DNA from 3 places in the uncultured Pseudoxanthomonas sp. genome. Region 1 is predicted to be linked to each of the others. Evidence: predicted binding sites of a transcription regulator. Region 1 holds the regulator's gene; each other region holds the start of a gene.
The links. The regulator FliA, encoded in region 1, starts transcription of late flagellar genes. The targets are predictions, from matches to a motif close to TAAAGTTTNNCNNNCNNNGGCCGATAA.

Region 1 (5,463 bases):
TTGCAGGACAGCACCCAGGGAACCGGCGCGGCGCTGGAACCGGGACTGGCGGAACGCCTGCACCAGAGCCTCGCCGACGTGGTGACCAAGCAGGAAGCCCGCAGCGAGCCTGCGGTGGTGCTGGTACCGGGAACGGTCCGCGCCGCCCTTGCCCGCCTGGTCCGCCACAGCGTCCCCTCGCTGTCGGTGCTGGCCTACAGCGAGGTTCCCGAAGACAAGCGGTTGAAGCTGGTGGGCACGATCAGCTGAGACCGGGATCAGCAGAACCCGACGCGATACCGAACCGGATAGCACGCCATGAAAATCAAACGCTTCGTCGCTCCCGACATGCGCACCGCCTTCGCCATGGTCCGCCAGGAACACGGCCCGGACGCGGTGATCCTGTCCAACCGCGTCACCGAAGACGGCGTCGAGATCGTCGCCGCCAGCAATTACGACGAAGCGCTGGTCAAGCACACCCTGGAGGCGATGCGCCCGGCCACGCCGGCCGCACCCCTGCATCCGCTGCTCGACCCTGCACCGCAGGCACCGGCCGCGAACGCGCCGACGCTGTCGCCGGCCGAAGCCGCCGCCAGCTATTTCGCCCGCCGCCAGCCCGCGACGCCCGCCGCACCGCGCGCCGAACCGGCGAAGCCCGCGCACGTCGCGACCGTCGCGGCGGCGCCCGCCCCGATCGTTCCGCCGCGCGCGCCTGAGGCCGCCACGCCGGCACCGGCCGCCGAGATGCCGGCACCGGTCGTGCGCGACATCGCGCCGTTACTGATCGAACCCGAATCCTTCGCCGCCAAGCTCGCCGCCTGCCTGCCCGCCGCACCGGCCAACGAACCCGTCGCCGCCCCCGAACCCGCCAGGGCCGCGCGCCGCCCGGCCGCGCCGCGCGCCGACATCGACGACGCGCTGGACCTCGATGCGCTGCTGCCGTCGATCGCGCCGCCGGTGTCGTTGCCCGAACCCGAGCCGGCTCCCGTCGCCGTGCTGCACGCCAGCCGCATCACCGCCACCGGGCCCACGCCGCCCCCCGCCGCCATCACCGTGCCGACCCTGACGGTCGTCAGCGACAACGCCGCCGAGGCGCGCGAAAGCGATGAGCAACTGGTGCACATGCGCGGCGAACTGGCCGCCATGCGCGAGATGATCGAACGCGAAATGCACCGCCTCACCGACGAACGCCTGCGCGGTTCGCCGGTGCGCATGCAGGCGATGGAGCTGATGGAAGACTACGGCTTCGATGCCGGCATCACCCGCGACATCGCGCTGCAGATCCCCGCCGACACCGAAGCCCACCGCGGCCGCGGCCTGATGCTGGGCCTGCTGTCGAAGAAGTTGCCGGTGCTCGACGCCGACCTGCTGGAGACCGGCGGCGTGATCGCCCTGGTCGGCCCCACCGGTGCCGGCAAGACCACCACCATCGCCAAGCTGGCCGCCTGCTTCGCACAGCGCCACAACCCGCGCGACGTGGCGCTGGTGACCACCGACACCGTGCGCGTCGGCGGCCGCGAGCAGCTGCACGGCTACGGCCGCCAGCTCGGCATCGCCGTGCACGAGGCCGACAGCGCGCAGACCCTGGCGCTGGTGCTGGAACGCCTGCGCGACTACAAGCTGGTACTGATCGACACCGCCGGCCTGGGCCAGCGCGACCGCAACCTGGTCGGCCAGCTCAACTGGCTGCGCGCCTCGGGCCAGGTCAGGACCCTGCTCTGCCTGCCTGCGAATTCGCACTTCTCCGACCTGGATGAAGTCGTGCGCCGCTTCAGCACCGTGCAGCCGCAAGGCGTGGTGCTGACCAAGCTGGACGAGACCGGCCGCCTGGGCAGCGCGCTCAGCGTGGTCGTCGACCACCAGCTGCCGATGACCTGGGTGACCGACGGCCAGCGCGTCCCCGACGATCTCCACCGCGCCAACAGCGCCCACCTCGTGCTGCGGCTTGACCAGCTGCGCCGCGAAGCCGACGAACCCTGCTCGACCGAGGCCACCCATGTCGCCTGACCACCCGCTGCAGACCAATCCCCGCAGCACCCCGCCGTTGCCCGGCGCCTTCCATCCCGTGCGCGTCGTCGCCATCACCGGCGGCAAGGGCGGCGTGGGCAAGACCAACGTGTCGGTCAACCTGGCCGTGTCGCTCGCCGAAATGGGCAAGCGCACGCTGCTGATGGACGCCGACCTGGGCCTGGCCAACGTGGACGTGCTGCTCGGCCTGTCGCCGAAGTTCACCCTCGCCGATCTCGTCGCCGGCCGTTGCGGCCTGGAGGACGTGCTGCTGGAAGGGCCCGAAGGCGTGCTGGTGGTGCCCGCCTCGTCCGGTTTCCGCCACATGGCCGAACTGACGCCGGCCGAACACGTCGGCCTGGTCAACGTGTTCTCCGAACTGCAGCGCGCCCTCGACTTCATGGTGGTGGACACCGCCGCCGGCATCACCGACAGCGTGCTGACCTTCTGCCAGGCCGCGCAGGACACCGTGGTGGTGGTCTGCGACGAGCCGGCCTCGATCACCGACGCCTACGCGCTGATCAAGGTGCTGGCGCGCGAACGCGGCCTGGACCGCGTGCACGTCATCGCCAACATGGTCCGCGACCCCAATGAAGGCCGGAAGCTGTACGAGAAGCTGGCCCGCGTGTGCGAGCGCTTCCTCGGCGACGTCGCCCTGCACTACCTGGGCGCCGTGCCTCAGGACGACTGGCTGCGCCGTGCGGTGCAGCGCCAGCAGGCCGTCGTGAAGGCATACCCGGGCAGCCCCTCGGCGCGTGCCATCGCCGAGATCGCACGCACGACGGCGCGCTGGCAGCCGCCGGTCGGCGCCCGCGGCAACGTGGAGTTCTTCGTCGAACGCCTGATCCAGCGCGGGGTGGCCGCATGAACACCGCCGCCGCCCAGTACCGCGCCGTGCAGCGCGGCAACGCCAACGACTTCGTCACCCAGCACGCCGACCTGGTCCGCCGCATCGCGCACCACCTTGCGGCGCGACTGCCGGCCAGCGTGGAGATCGACGACCTGGTGCAGGCCGGCATGATCGGCCTGCTGGAAGCCTCGCGCAGCTACGACGCCGAACAGGGCGCGTCCTTCGAAACCTATGCCTCGATCCGCATCCGCGGTTCGATGATCGACGAGATCCGTCGCGGCGACTGGGTCCCGCGCTCGGTGCACCGTCGTGCCCGCCAGGCCGCGGCGACCGTGCGCGAGATCGAGCAGCGCACCGGCCGCGCCGCCATCGCCACGGAAGTCGCGTCCGCGATGGAGATGCCGTTGCCGGAGTACCTGCGCCTGATGGAAGACGCTGCGCGCGGCCAGGTTCTCAGCCTGGAATCGCACATCGACGACCACGGCGAACCCAACACCTCCCGCACCGGCGGTCCGTCGCCGCAGCAGAACCTGGAGCGCAGCGAGTTCCGCCAGCAACTGGTCAAGGCGATCGGCCACCTGCCCGAGCGCGAGCAGCTGGTGCTGTCGATGTATTACGAGCAGGAGCTCAACCTGAAGGAAATCGGCGCCGTACTCGGCGTGAGCGAATCCCGCGTCTGCCAGATCCACGGCCAGGCGATGGTGCGCCTGCGCGGCCGCCTGCAGGTGTTCGAGAAGGCGGACGCGGGGCTGGAAGACGACGAGTGACCTTGGCAATCGCGCGACCCCGCAGGAGCGGTGTCGCCTCCGCTAAACCTTTCCCGCCCCCGGCCGATATCCCCACCAGACCCACCGTCCACGCAATACCGGAGCATCCGTGACCAACAAGAACATGCGCATCCTGATCGTGGACGACTTCTCCACCATGCGCCGCATCATCAAGAACCTGCTCAACGACCTCGGCTACACCAATACCGCCGAGGCCGAGGACGGCAACAGCGCGCTGACCGCGCTGGGCCAGGGCAGTTTCGACTTCGTGGTCACCGACTGGAACATGCCCGGCATGACCGGCATCGAGCTGCTGAAAGCCATCCGCGCCGACGATCGCTACAAGACCCTGCCGGTGCTGATGGTGACGGCCGAAGCCAAGCGCGAGCAGATCATCGAAGCGGCGCAGAACGGTGTGAACGGCTACATCATCAAGCCGTTCACCGCGCAGACGCTGGAAGAGAAGCTCGGCAAGATTTTCGAACGTCTCGGAGCGGCCGCCTGATGAGCGCCGTCGCCGATGCCACCAGCGCCCGCGCGGCACTCGTGGAGAAACTGCAGACCGCACTCGACGCCCTCGAACAGGGCGACGAAGCCGGCTGGCGGCGCGAACTGGATGCCATCGCCGCCTGGCGCACGCAGCCCATGATGCAGGGCCTGGGCCGGCTTGCCCGCGAACTGGCGCAGACGCTGGGCGAACTGCCGCCGACCGACGCCGGCGATCTCGACGATGCCTGCGCGCGGCTGGACCACGTGGTCGAAATGACCGAACAGGCCAGCCACAAGACCCTGGACCTGGCCGAGCAGTGCCGGGGCTACGCCACCCAGCTGAAGACCACCCCGCTGTCCGCCGAGCAGGCCGCGCTGGTGGACAGCATCGGCAAGGGGCTGTCGGAGATGGCGCTGGCACAGAGCTACCAGGACCTGACGGGCCAGATCATCCGCCGGGTGGCAGGCATCGTGCGCCGCGTGCACGAAGGTTTCGGCGCCCTCGGCCTTCCGCCGCCGGAAAAAAACCGCGACAAGCCTTCAGAACTCGCCGGTCCGGCCGTTGCTGGTCTGGACCGCAATGCATTTTCGCAGGACGACGCCGACGACCTGCTGTCCGGCCTGGGGTTGTAGCCCCGGGGGACGCGCACTGCGGAACCGGAGACCTGCCATGCCCGTCGCGTCCGTCCCCCGCTACCGCCATCCCGTCGTCCTCGTGCTCGTGGGCCTGCTGCTGGTCTGCGACGTGCTGGTCGGTCGCATGCTCCGCCGGCGCCACGCGCATGCGATGCGCCTGCTCGACTCCTCCCGCTGATCGCCCGACCCGGTAACCGTCCCGCCCATGTCCGCCGTCACCCCCGAAATCGCCGCCGACTTCCTGATCGAAGCGCAGGAAATCCTCGACCGGCTCGGCGAACAGCTGGTCACGCTGGAGCAGGATCCCTCGGACAGCGAACAGCTCAACGCGGTCTTCCGCGGCTTCCACACGCTGAAGGGCGGCGCCGGCTTCCTCGGCATCCAGCCGATGGTCAACCTGTGCCATGCGGCCGAAGAGACGCTCGGCCTGGTACGCGCAGGACAGGCCACGCTGGAACCCCAGCATTTCGACGCCGCCCAGCAGTCGCTGGACTGGTTGCAGCAGATGCTGGACGCCATCGGCGCCAGCGAAGATCCGCCCCATGCACCGCAGGCGCTGATCGACCAGTTCGATGCCCACGGCGGCACGCCCGCGCCGGCACGGAAGGCAAGCGCGGTGCCCGCCGCCGCCGCGCCTGCAGGCGACCTGATCGGCGACGACGAGTTCGAAGCCCTGCTGGACCAGTTGCATGGCGGCGGTGCGCCCACGAGCGTGGTGCCGCCCTCGCCGGCGCC
Region 2 (5,463 bases), on a different contig from region 1:
CGCCTGCTGATCGACAACCTGAGCTTCCTGGTGCCCGGCGGCGCGATCGTCGGCATCATCGGCCCGAACGGCGCCGGCAAGTCGACACTGTTCAAGATGATCACCGGGCAGGAGAAGCCGGATTCCGGCGAGATCATCAAGGGCCCGACCGTGCAGCTGGCCTACGTTGACCAGAGCCGCGACAAGCTGGAAGGCAACCACAATGTCTTCCAGGAAATCTCGGGCGGCCTGGACATCCTCAACATCAACGGCGTGGAGATCCAGTCGCGCGCGTACATCGGCCGTTTCAACTTCAAGGGCCAGGACCAGCAGAAGATGGTGGGCTCGCTGTCCGGCGGTGAACGCGGCCGCCTGCACATGGCCAAGACGCTGCTGCAGGGCGGCAACGTGCTGCTGCTCGACGAACCCTCCAACGACCTGGACATCGAAACCCTGCGTGCGCTGGAAGACGCGCTGCTGGAATTCCCCGGCAACACGTTCGTGATTTCGCACGACCGCTGGTTCCTGGACCGCATCGCCACGCACATCCTCGCCTTCGAAGGCGATTCGCACGTGGAGTTCTTCCAGGGCAACTACCGCGAGTACGAGGAAGACAAGAAGCGTCGCCTGGGCGAGGAAGGCGCGCGTCCGCACCGCCTGCGGTTCAAGGCGCTTAAGTAAGCGGTCGGTTTCAAACCTGACGACATGCCCGCCTATCGGCGGGCATGCTCGTTTCAACCGTGGTGGAACAGCAGGAACAGTACGAAGACGGCAGCGCCAACCATCAGACTCTGGGCCACCATGAACATCCCGAGTCCCACCAGGGCCCGCAGCGCCGACGTCCATCCGGAGTGCCGGTTGAACAGCTGGACGAGCGAGAACACGGTGTACGTCACCACGCAGAGCAGGATCCATGCCTGCGCACTGGGTATCCAACGCTGCAATACGATGGCGATCGCCATGAAGACGAACGACTGCACCGTCAGGAATGCCGAAACGACCAGCCATTCGGGATAGTTCAATCCCCGCCCCTTGAAAGCCAGCCAGAACGCGGCCGCCTCAAGCGGCAGGCAGAGCAGCGTGAATGCCGTCATGTGGCCGTTGAGCCAGTCCTTCGCCGCGGCGAACGTCGCAGCCAGCGCGGCCGGGTCCACGCCCGCGCCCGCCTTGGGACCGGCGCTTCCCGCGAAGCCCAGCTCCATCGCCGAACCGACGATATCCCCGTCCAGCAAGAACTTCCCGAGCAGGATGACGGCGGCTGCGGAGATCATCAGCAACAGCAACGGCTTGACCTGCTTCGCGCGCCTTCCCTCCAGATACGCCCGCATCAGGTGCCCGGGCCTGAGCATCAGTTCCTTGAGCGAATACAGGATGCCGCGATCCATGTGGAGCACGCTGTGCTCCAGCTCGTGGCCAAGGAAATGCCAGTCGATGCGATGCACCGGCGTGGGTTGGCCGCAGGCGGGACAGAACTTCTGCTGGGGATCGGCGACGGGTCGGCCGCAGTTGATGCAGATGCTCGCGTCGCCCATGCCGCTCCCCTCCCCGTGGTCGGCGGATTCTAGGGAAGCGAGGTGCGAACGTCCAACGCGCGTGCGCAGCGCGCCCCACCGAGGGGAAAACCTGCACCGCGAAGGTGCCTGCTAAAGCGGCTGCGAGACGCGCCGATAGCGCCTCAATGACGGCCATGCGCGAACGCACGGCCACCCCGCCACGCAAGGAAACCCATGAACGCACGCGCCGCCGACCCCACCGACGACGCCGGCATCGACGACCACATCCAGTCCGTATCGGGACTGTCGGACTCGCTGCTCAAGCAACTGCGGCAATCGCTGCATAAGATCGACGAGATCAACCGCATCACCCGCATCATCTCGATGAACGCCCGCATCGAAGCCGTGCGCATCGGCACGGCAGGCCGCAGCTTCGGCGTGATCGCCGAAGAAATGGATACCCTCGCGCGCCGGGTCAGCGACACCGCGCAGGACATCGACCGCATGGCCGTCCGCACCAGCCATGACCTGCGGGAGCGGCTGGACCAGCTGCAGACCGACGTGCGCCGCACGCGCCTGACCGACCTAGCCCTGGCCAACATCGACCTGATAGACCGCAACCTCTACGAACGCAGCTGCGACGTGCGCTGGTGGGCCACCGACGCGGCCGTGGTCGCGGCGGCGCAGGATCCGCAACCGGCCGCGCTCGCCCATGCCAGCCAGCGGCTGGGGCAGATCCTGGACTCGTACACGGTCTACTTCGACCTGGTGCTCGCCGACCTGCAGGGCAACATCATCGCCAACGGACGGCCGCGCCAGTACCGCTCGACAGGCCAGTCGGCCGCACAGCAGGCATGGTTCCAGTCCGCCATGGCCACGCACAGCGGAGAGCAATTCGGCTTCCAGTCCATGCATGCCAGCCCCCTGGCCGGTGGAGAGCGCGTACTGGTGTACGCCTGCACCGTGCGCGAAGGCGGCCGCGTGGTGGGAAGACCGCTGGGCGTGCTGGGCATCGTGTTCCGCTGGGATGCGCTGGCGCAGACCATCGTGGAACGCACCCCGTTGTCGGACGCCGAATGGCGCCGCAGTCGCGTCTGCATCGTCGACGGACAAGGCCATGTGCTGGCCGACTCCGCGCGCGGAGATGCCGCGTCGCCGCGGCTGGACTTCCCAGGGCGGGCGACCCTGTTCGCACAGGCCCGGGCTGCGACCGATCTGGTCATCGAGGGGCGCGCCTGCTGTCTGGCGCAAGCGGCCTCCCCCGGGTACGAAACCTACCGCACGGGGTGGCACTGCGTGATCCAGCAGGGCGTCGCCTGAAGACCCGCGCGCTCAGGCGAGCCATACCTCGCCATCGCGCACCTGCACCGCGACGGCGTGCAGCGTGTCGCCCCGGCATGGCCCTGCGACACAGGCACCGGCCACGAGCTCGAACGACGCACCGTGGGCCGCACAGACCAGATGACCGTCCTTGCTCTTGAGGAACTGCCCGGGCGCCCAATCTAGGCGCCTGCCCGCGTGGGGACAGACATTCAGCCAGGCGCGCACGTCTCCGCCCGACCGATAGAGGATCAACGACTCGGCATCGTCGCCGATCGTGGCCTCAACCTCGGCGAAAGCCCCGTCGGCGATGTCATTCAGTGCACTCAGTCGCATGGCGCTTAACGAAGTCCTCACACGGTCATCTAACCGTCATCCGATACTGCGTGCACCGGCTCCGGCCGCATTCTGTCACGACGCACCGCCATGTACGCACGCCATTTCCAGTTCAATTCCTTCCGCCACATCTTCGCGCCGCGCAAGCCGCGCCATCCGCTGCTGCGGATGGGACTGGGCCTGGTGGGCGTGGCGCTGCTGGGCGTGCTGGTGTTCTTCAGCGTGTTCGTCGGGGCGGCCATGATCGCGGCCGGCCTGGTCTACAAGCTGGTTCGCCAGCGCGGCAAGCCGCAGGCCCGCGATGCGCGCGTGGTGGACGCGGAATACCATGTGGTGCGCAAGCCGGTGCTTCCGCTGTCGCGTTGATCGCACCGCGGGAACCCGGTTCCCGCCTACACTTTGCGGCCGTTCCACCTGCTGCCCGGCCGCCATGACCGACCTCGTTCCCGCTCCGCCCGTGCCACGCGTTCCCGTACGCGGCGGCGGCACGTTCCCTGTCCGGCGCATCTTCTGCGTCGGCCGCAACTTCGCCGACCATGCGCGCGAGATGGGCGCGGCCGCGCCCGCCTCGAAGGCCGAACGCGGCACGCCGGTGTTCTTCCACAAGCCGGCGGACGCCATCGTCACCGGCAACGCGGACGTACCCTACCCGCCGGGCACGAACGACCTGCACCATGAGGTCGAACTGGTCGCCGCGCTGGGCGCCGACGCACCCGCGGGCACGCTGTCGCGCGAAGCGGCGCAGGATCTGGTCATCGCCTACGGCGTCGGCCTGGACCTGACCCGCCGCGACCTGCAGGGCGCCGCCAAGGCCAAGGGCCTGCCGTGGGATACCGGCAAGGGCTTCGATCATTCGGCCCCCATCAGCGAACTGGTCGCCGCCGCGGATGTCGGCGCGCTCGATGCCCGTACCCTGACCCTGAGCGTGAACGGCGCGACGCGACAGCACGGCGCACTGCAAGACCTGATCTGGGACGTGCCCGACATCCTGCACGAGCTGTCGAAGCTCTATGCGCTGAAGGCCGGCGACCTGGTCTTCATGGGCACGCCGGCAGGCGTGGCCGCACTAGTGCCCGGCGACACTTTCGTGGCCTCGCTCGATGGCGTGGTGGAACTGCGCGGGCGCATCGCCGGCTGATCCTGCCTTGCACAGTCGACGCCCGGGGTTATAGTCCATCGCAGTGGCGAGTCGGCGCCGTTCCAGGAGATGACGCAATGGGCATGATCAGCGAGTTCAAGGAATTCATCGCGCGCGGCAACGTGGTCGACCTGGCCGTCGGCGTGGTGATCGGCGCGGCCTTCGGCAAGATCGTCACCACCCTGGTCGACAAGATCATCATGCCGCCCATCGGCTACCTGATCGGTGGCGTCGACTTCTCGAAGTGGGCGTGGACGCTGAAGGAAGCCACCGTCGACGCCGCGGGCAAGGAAGTGCCTGCGATCGTGGTCGGCATCGGCGAGTTCCTCAACACGGTCATCCAGTTCGTCATCGTCGCGTTCGCGATCTTCCTGCTGGTCAAGGCGGTCAACCGCCTGCACCGCAAACCCGAGGCCGCGCCCGCCGCGCCACCCGAGGACGTGCTGCTGCTGCGCGAGATCCGCGACGCGCTGAAGAAATAACGAACGCGGCGTTCCGGATCGGCAACGCCGTCGACGGAAACACGGGGCCACGGGCTGCTAAGCTCGTGGCCTTCGTTTTTCCGGGACTTTCCATGCGTCTTGCTCCGTTGCTGCTCGCCCTGGCCGTCACCGCTCCCGCTTTCGCCGCGTCGCGCGAAACCCGCATCCCCGACGCCGCACTCGCCACCGCGGCGCAGCTGCGCGAACAGGCGCTCGCCGACCGCACCGGTTGGAACGTCGTCGAATCGCTGACGACGGAGGTGGGCCCGCGCCTGGCCGGTAGCGAGGCCGATGCGAAAGCCGTGGCGTGGGCGCAGGCGAAGTTCAAGGCGCTCGGCTTCGACAAGGTGTGGATCGAACCGGTGACGTTTCCGAAGTGGGTGCGTCGCAGCGAGCGGGCCGCCGTACTCGGTGGACACGCGCAACCGCTGACGGTCACCGCACTCGGCGGCAGTCCGAAGGGCAGCGTGGAGGCGGAGATCGTCCGCTTCGCCGACCTGGCTGCACTGGAAGCGGCGCCCGCGGGATCCCTGGCCGGGAAGATCGCCTTCGTCGATTACCAGATGACCTCCGCGCGCGATGGCAGCGACTATCGCAACGGCGGCGCGATCCGCTCGAAGGGCCCGTCGGCCGCGATCCGCAAGGGCGCGATCGCGTTCCTGATGCGCTCGGCCGGCACGGACAACCATCGCGTCGCGCATACCGGCATCACCCG
Region 3 (5,463 bases), on a different contig from region 1:
GAAGAACGCAACCCTGTCCTACGTGATCTTCGACATCCTGCAGGTCGATGGCGTGGACCTGATGCGCAGCCCGCAGTACCAGCGCAAGGCGCTGCTGGCGGAAATCCTGAAGTCGCCGCCGGACCGCCTGGTCTACAGCTCGCATATCGTGGGGCGGGGAGACGAGGCGCTGGCGATGGCACTGGAGCGGGGACTAGAAGGCATCATCAGCAAGCGCGCCGACGCGCCCTACCACGGCGGACGCGGGGACAGCTGGCGGAAGGTGAAGCAGCGCGCATCGGAGGAATTCGCGGTCGTCGGGTTCACGGCGCCGAAGGGCAGTCGCAGCGGTCTGGGTGCGCTGCTGCTGGCGTTGCCCGACGGTGCGAACGGCTGGCGCTACGCGGGACGGGTGGGAACCGGATTCAGTCGCGACCTGCTCGACGCGTTGGCCGCGCAGTTGGCACCGCGCGTGCGCCGCACCCCGACGGCGCGCGTCGAGGTCGACGATCCGGAACTGCGGCGCGCGCGCTGGGTGACGCCGACCCTGGTGGCCGAGGTGTTCCATCACGGGCTGGGCAACCAGGGCCTGCTGCGGCAATCCTCCCTGAAGGCGATAAGGCGCGACAAGCGGCCCTCGGACCTGCGCGGAACGCCCCCGTTACGACGCGCAAAGGACACGACGATGCCGGCGACCGATGCTTCCCGCAGTACCGATGCGCAGCCGGTCGCACTGTCGCACCCCGAACGCGTGGTATTCCCCGACAGTGGCATCACCAAACGTCAGGTCTTCGATTATTACCGTGCGATGGCACGATGGCTGCTTCCGGAAATCGAGGGTCGCCCGTTGTCGGTCGTCCGTTGTCCGCAGGGCGCAGGCCGGCCGTGCTTCTTCCAGAAGCACCATACACCGGGCATGGAGCGCGTCGACGTGGTGCCGCTGGAAGAAGAGGGTAGCGCACGCGCGGACTATCTGGTGGTGCACGATGAGGCCGGGCTGCTCGAACTGGCGCAGTTCAACGCGATCGAATTCCATCCATGGGGCGCGCATGCGCAGGCCCCCGAGCTGGCGGACCGCGTCGTGTTCGACCTCGACCCCGGACCCGATGTGGCGTGGGGTCGCGTGGTGGCCGCCGCCCGGCAAGTGCGAACGCTGTTGCGTGCGCTCGGACTGGCCTCCTACGTGCGCACGTCCGGAGGTAAGGGCCTGCACGTCGTGGTGCCGCTGAAGCCGGCGTGTCCGTGGACCCGGGTGAAGGACTTCGCGCACGCGTTCGCCGAATCCATGGCGGCGGCCGATCCGCTCGCCTATGTCGCGACCGCGACCAAGAAATTCCGCAAGGGACGCATCTTCATCGATTACCTCCGCAATGGCCGGGGTGCGACCAGCGTGGCATCGTTCTCGCTGCGCGCACGCGAAGGCGCGCCGGTGGCGATGCCCTTGCGCTGGGAGGAGCTGGGTCGCCTGAAGGGGGGAGACGCCTATACCCTGGCGTCCGCCCCGCGTCGCATGGCGCGCCTGGGCGACCATCCATGGGGGGATTACGCGCGCAGGAAGCAGGATCTCACCGCAATCGCCGCAGCGCTGGCGTCGAAGACCGGCGCCAAGACGAAAACAAAAACGAAAACAAAAGCGAAAACGAAGAAGCGCTAGCGACGGGCATGTGCGGCCTGTTGCACGCTGGCGCACAGCGGAACAAGAAAAGCCCCGCTTCCGCGGGGCTCTTGTCGGGGAGGCAGCCGATGGATCAGCTGGCGTGCTTCAGGACCTGCTTGCGGTCGCGCATCACGTTGTGGCACTCGCGGACGCTGGGCAGCAGGGCTTGGGCTTCCGCACGCGCGGTCGCCGGGGTGTCCTCGTCATTGATCGTCTCATTGAACGCCTTCAGCAGGCGGTCTTCGGACTCTTCCAGTTCGGCCACGTAGCCGTAGGTGGTGTCGCCCAGCGTGGCGCGTACCTTGCCGTAGAACTGCTGCATGCTGCCGACCAGCGTGCCGTGTTCGGCAGGCTTGCCGCCGGTGGACGCAACGACCGCGCTAAGGCGCGCCACGATGTCCTGCTTCACACCGGCGATGCGCGTGAACAGCGCGGCCAGTTCGGCATCCTTCACCTTGCCTGCGGCTTCGGTGTAGAAGCCGTGGCCGTCGCGCGCGATCTCGATCAGGTCATTGAGGCTGTGCTGGATCTTCTTCTGCGTATCCATGGGGGAAACTCCAAGGGGAAAAGGGAACGGGGCCTGATGCCCTCGTGCTTCCAAGGTCGCCGAATGGCGATCAACATCGCGTGACCGCGAAGATGAAGCGTTCACCAATGTGGTCGGGGCGAGAAGCGCTTGTCATGCCGGCGTGATAGCGGCCATGCGCATGGACCTGCTCAAGTTGTGCGCCTCGCCGCCGATAGGATGAGGTCGAACATGCCCACGAAGGCAGGTCCCTGTGCCGCTGCTTGCGAAAATGACGGGATGGTGGAAACGCGAGGCTCCGGCCGCGCGCCCGGCGTCCCCGGTCGCGCCCGCCGGAGACCTTCCGGCAGGCGCTGTTGCGTCGCCTGCGGTCGCGCGCGACTGGGCCGGGCCGCTGCTCCGGCTGGCGGGACTGGATGCGGCATTGCCGCCGGTACCCGACGACAGTGAGCCCATCATCGCCGCGGCGCGGCAGGCGCTGAAACGCTTCGTCACGGATCCCCAGCGGCTGCCGCGGCGACCGCAGCTGCTGCCACAACTGTTGAGCACGCTGAACGACGCCGACGCGTCGAGTCGCGACATCGCCGAGATCATCGGGCGCGACCCCGCGCTCGCGGCCAACCTGCTGAAGCTGGCCAACAGTGCGCTGTATCGCCGCCACGAAGCGCCGGTCGAGAGCCTGGACCGGGCGGTCGCGATGGTCGGCGTGGATGGCCTTCGCCATCTGGTCGCGGTCGCGCTGATGCAGCCGGTGATGCGCGTGGAGGGCGGCGTCTTCGGGCGTTTGCCGGACCTGATCTGGGATCACACGCAGCGCACGGCCTTGATCGCGGCGCAGGCGGTGCGGCCGGGCGGACGCGAGGACGTCTTCGCTGCCCAGCTGCTGGCCCTGCTGCAAGGCCTGGGTGCCGTCGTGGTCGTGCAGGTGCTGCGGGATGCCTGCGCGGCGACGAAGGGCTCGTTGCCTCCTGCGGACGTGGTCGCGGGCCTGCTGCACCGCTGGGCGCCACGGGTGGGGCAGGCCGTCGCCCGCGAGTGGGATCTGTCCGCACGGCTGATGCAGGCGCTCGACGAGCAGGGTGCCGGCGATACCGCGGCGATGGGTTCGCTGGCCCGCGGTCTTGCCCTTGCGGCACCCCAGGCAAGCGGGGCGATGGAAGCGCCGCAGGTGGCCGACGCTGCCTGAGCCCGTGTCGCGGATGCCTTGTCAGGCGGGCAGCGTCTCCGCCTGCGGGACGAAGAGCCGGTCTGCCGGCACCGGTTCACCCATCAGGTAGCCCTGGTAAAGATCGCACCCCAGCTGCCGCAGGTGCTGTTGCTGGCCGGTCGTCTCCACGCCCTCCGCCACCACCCGCAGGTTGAGCGTCTTGCCCAGCGCGATGATCGACGCCACGATCGCGACATCTTCGGCATTGGTTTCCAGTTCGCGGACGAACGCGCGATCGATCTTCAGTTCCGACGCCGGCAGCCGCTTCAGGTAGAGCAGGCTCGAATAGCCGGTGCCGAAGTCGTCGATGGAGATCTTCACCCCCATCCGCGTGAGTTCCTCGAGGATGCCGAGGCTGGCGTCGGCATCGCGCATCGCGGTGGTCTCGGTGATTTCCAGGGTGAGGCAGGCCGGCTGCACCCCATGCCTTTCCAGCGCACCGGCGACGGTGTCGACCAGGGTCGGCGAGGAGAACTGCAACGGAGACAGGTTGATCGCCACATGGGCGATGTCGTGGCCCTGCTCGCGCCACGCGCGCATCTGGCGGCAGGCATCGTTTAGCACCCAGTCGCCGAGTGCGAGGATCAGGCCGCTACGTTCGGCGGCGGGAATGAAGGCGCCCGGCGGCAGCAGGCCCGGTTCCGGGTGCTGCCATCGCAGTAGGGCCTCGGCGCCGACCATGCGGTAGTCCGGCGCCGCGAACTTCGGCTGGTAGTGCAGCACCAGCTCGCCGCGATCGACCGCACGGCGAAGATCGTTCAGCAGCTTCACCTGCTGGTGGGCGCTGATGTTCATCGTGGGCGCGAAGAAGGTGTAGCCGTTCCGGCCATTGTCCTTGGTGTGGTACATCGCGGCGTCGGCATGCGCCATGAGTTCGCGTTCGTCTTCGCCATCGGACGGATACAGCGCGATGCCCATGCTCGCGGTGACATGCAGCTCGACGCCGTGGACCTGCAGGGCCATCGCGCCCACCGCATCGATGATGCGCTGCGCCACCATGGCCGCGTCATCCGGGTCGGTGCCGGCCACGACCAGGACGAATTCGTCGCCGCCGAGCCGGGAGAGGGTGTCCGGCCCACGCAGCAGGCCGCGCACGCGTGCCGCGACCTCCACCAGCAGGGTGTCGCCGGCTTGGTGGCCGTAGGCGTCGTTGATGCCCTTGAAACCGTCGAGGTCGAGGAACATGACGGCGAACTGCTCGCGCTTGCGCCTGGCCTTCTCGATGGCCTGGTCGATCCGGTCCTGCAGCAGGATGCGGTTGGGCAGGCGGGTGAGGGGGTCGTGCAGGGCGGCCTGCACCAGTTCCTCGTTGGCACGTGCGAGCGAGTGCGCCAGATGGTGGGTACGCGCATGCATCTGCCGGTCGAGCACCGACACGATCAGCGCGATGCCCATGATGGCGACCGTCGCGACGACCACGAGGATCGCCAGCCACTGCGCCGGCACGCCGCCGTCCCGGGCCGCCCCGCACCAGCTGTCGGCCGGGAATCGCGCCGCCGCCATGCCGGTGTAGTGCATGCCGACGATGGCGAAGCCCATCACCACGGCGGCGAGCGCGCGCAGCGCGTACTTGCGGCGGCCGCCGCTGCGCAGGTGGAACGCGATCCACAGCGCCGCGCCGGAGGCCGCGACCGCGATGGCGATCGACAGGGTGAACCAGCCGGCGTGGTACTCGATGCCGGGCTGCATCTGCAGCGCCGCCATGCCGATGTAGTGCATCAGTGCGATGCCCGTCCCCATCAGCACCGCGCCCAGCAGCAATCGGCGATGCGGCAACTGCGGCCGCGACACCAGCCAGAGCGCGAAGGCCGAGGATCCGATCGCGGCCAGCATCGAGCAGACGGTGAGGGCCAGGTCGTAGCCCAGCGGAATGGGCAGGTGGAACGCCAGCATGCCGACGAAATGCATCGACCAGACGCCGAGGCCCATCGCGAACGCGCCACCGGCCAGCCACCAGCGTGCGGCCGTGCCGTGCGTGGTCGCGACACGACCCGCCATGTCGAGGGCGGTATAGGACGCGAGGATGGCGACCAGCAGGGAAGAGAGAACGAGGATCTCGTTGTACGTGCCGGTCATGGGGTGGGGCGTTACCCG

Region 2: the regulator FliA is predicted to act here: its motif matches at 1,624-1,650, upstream of Q0907_RS15395 (methyl-accepting chemotaxis protein).
Region 3: the regulator FliA is predicted to act here: its motif matches at 2,354-2,380, upstream of Q0907_RS05245 (HDOD domain-containing protein).

The regions. Positions count from the first base shown of each region.
Region 1 covers NZ_CANMLQ010000002.1:638,994-644,456, reverse strand. Annotated here, with positions in the region: gene flhA (flagellar biosynthesis protein FlhA) at 1-249, shown strand, start outside; gene flhF (flagellar biosynthesis protein FlhF) at 298-1,986, shown strand; partial or broken gene Q0907_RS09130 (MinD/ParA family protein) at 2,042-2,854, shown strand; gene Q0907_RS09125 (RNA polymerase sigma factor FliA) at 2,851-3,603, shown strand; gene Q0907_RS09120 (chemotaxis response regulator CheY) at 3,728-4,108, shown strand; gene Q0907_RS09115 (protein phosphatase CheZ) at 4,108-4,725, shown strand; gene Q0907_RS09110 (hypothetical protein) at 4,763-4,906, shown strand; gene Q0907_RS09105 (chemotaxis protein CheA) at 4,934-5,463, shown strand, end outside.
Region 2 covers NZ_CANMLQ010000007.1:60,745-66,207, forward strand. Annotated here, with positions in the region: gene ettA (energy-dependent translational throttle protein EttA) at 1-660, shown strand, start outside; gene Q0907_RS15390 (DUF3667 domain-containing protein) at 714-1,511, opposite strand; gene Q0907_RS15395 (methyl-accepting chemotaxis protein) at 1,707-2,792, shown strand; gene Q0907_RS15400 (Rieske 2Fe-2S domain-containing protein) at 2,805-3,128, opposite strand; gene Q0907_RS15405 (hypothetical protein) at 3,219-3,494, shown strand; gene Q0907_RS15410 (fumarylacetoacetate hydrolase family protein) at 3,559-4,266, shown strand; gene mscL (large-conductance mechanosensitive channel protein MscL) at 4,344-4,748, shown strand; gene Q0907_RS15420 (M28 family peptidase) at 4,841-5,463, shown strand, end outside.
Region 3 covers NZ_CANMLQ010000001.1:1,065,403-1,070,865, forward strand. Annotated here, with positions in the region: gene ligD (DNA ligase D) at 1-1,633, shown strand, start outside; gene Q0907_RS05240 (PA2169 family four-helix-bundle protein) at 1,728-2,183, opposite strand; gene Q0907_RS05245 (HDOD domain-containing protein) at 2,434-3,348, shown strand; gene Q0907_RS05250 (bifunctional diguanylate cyclase/phosphodiesterase) at 3,370-5,445, opposite strand.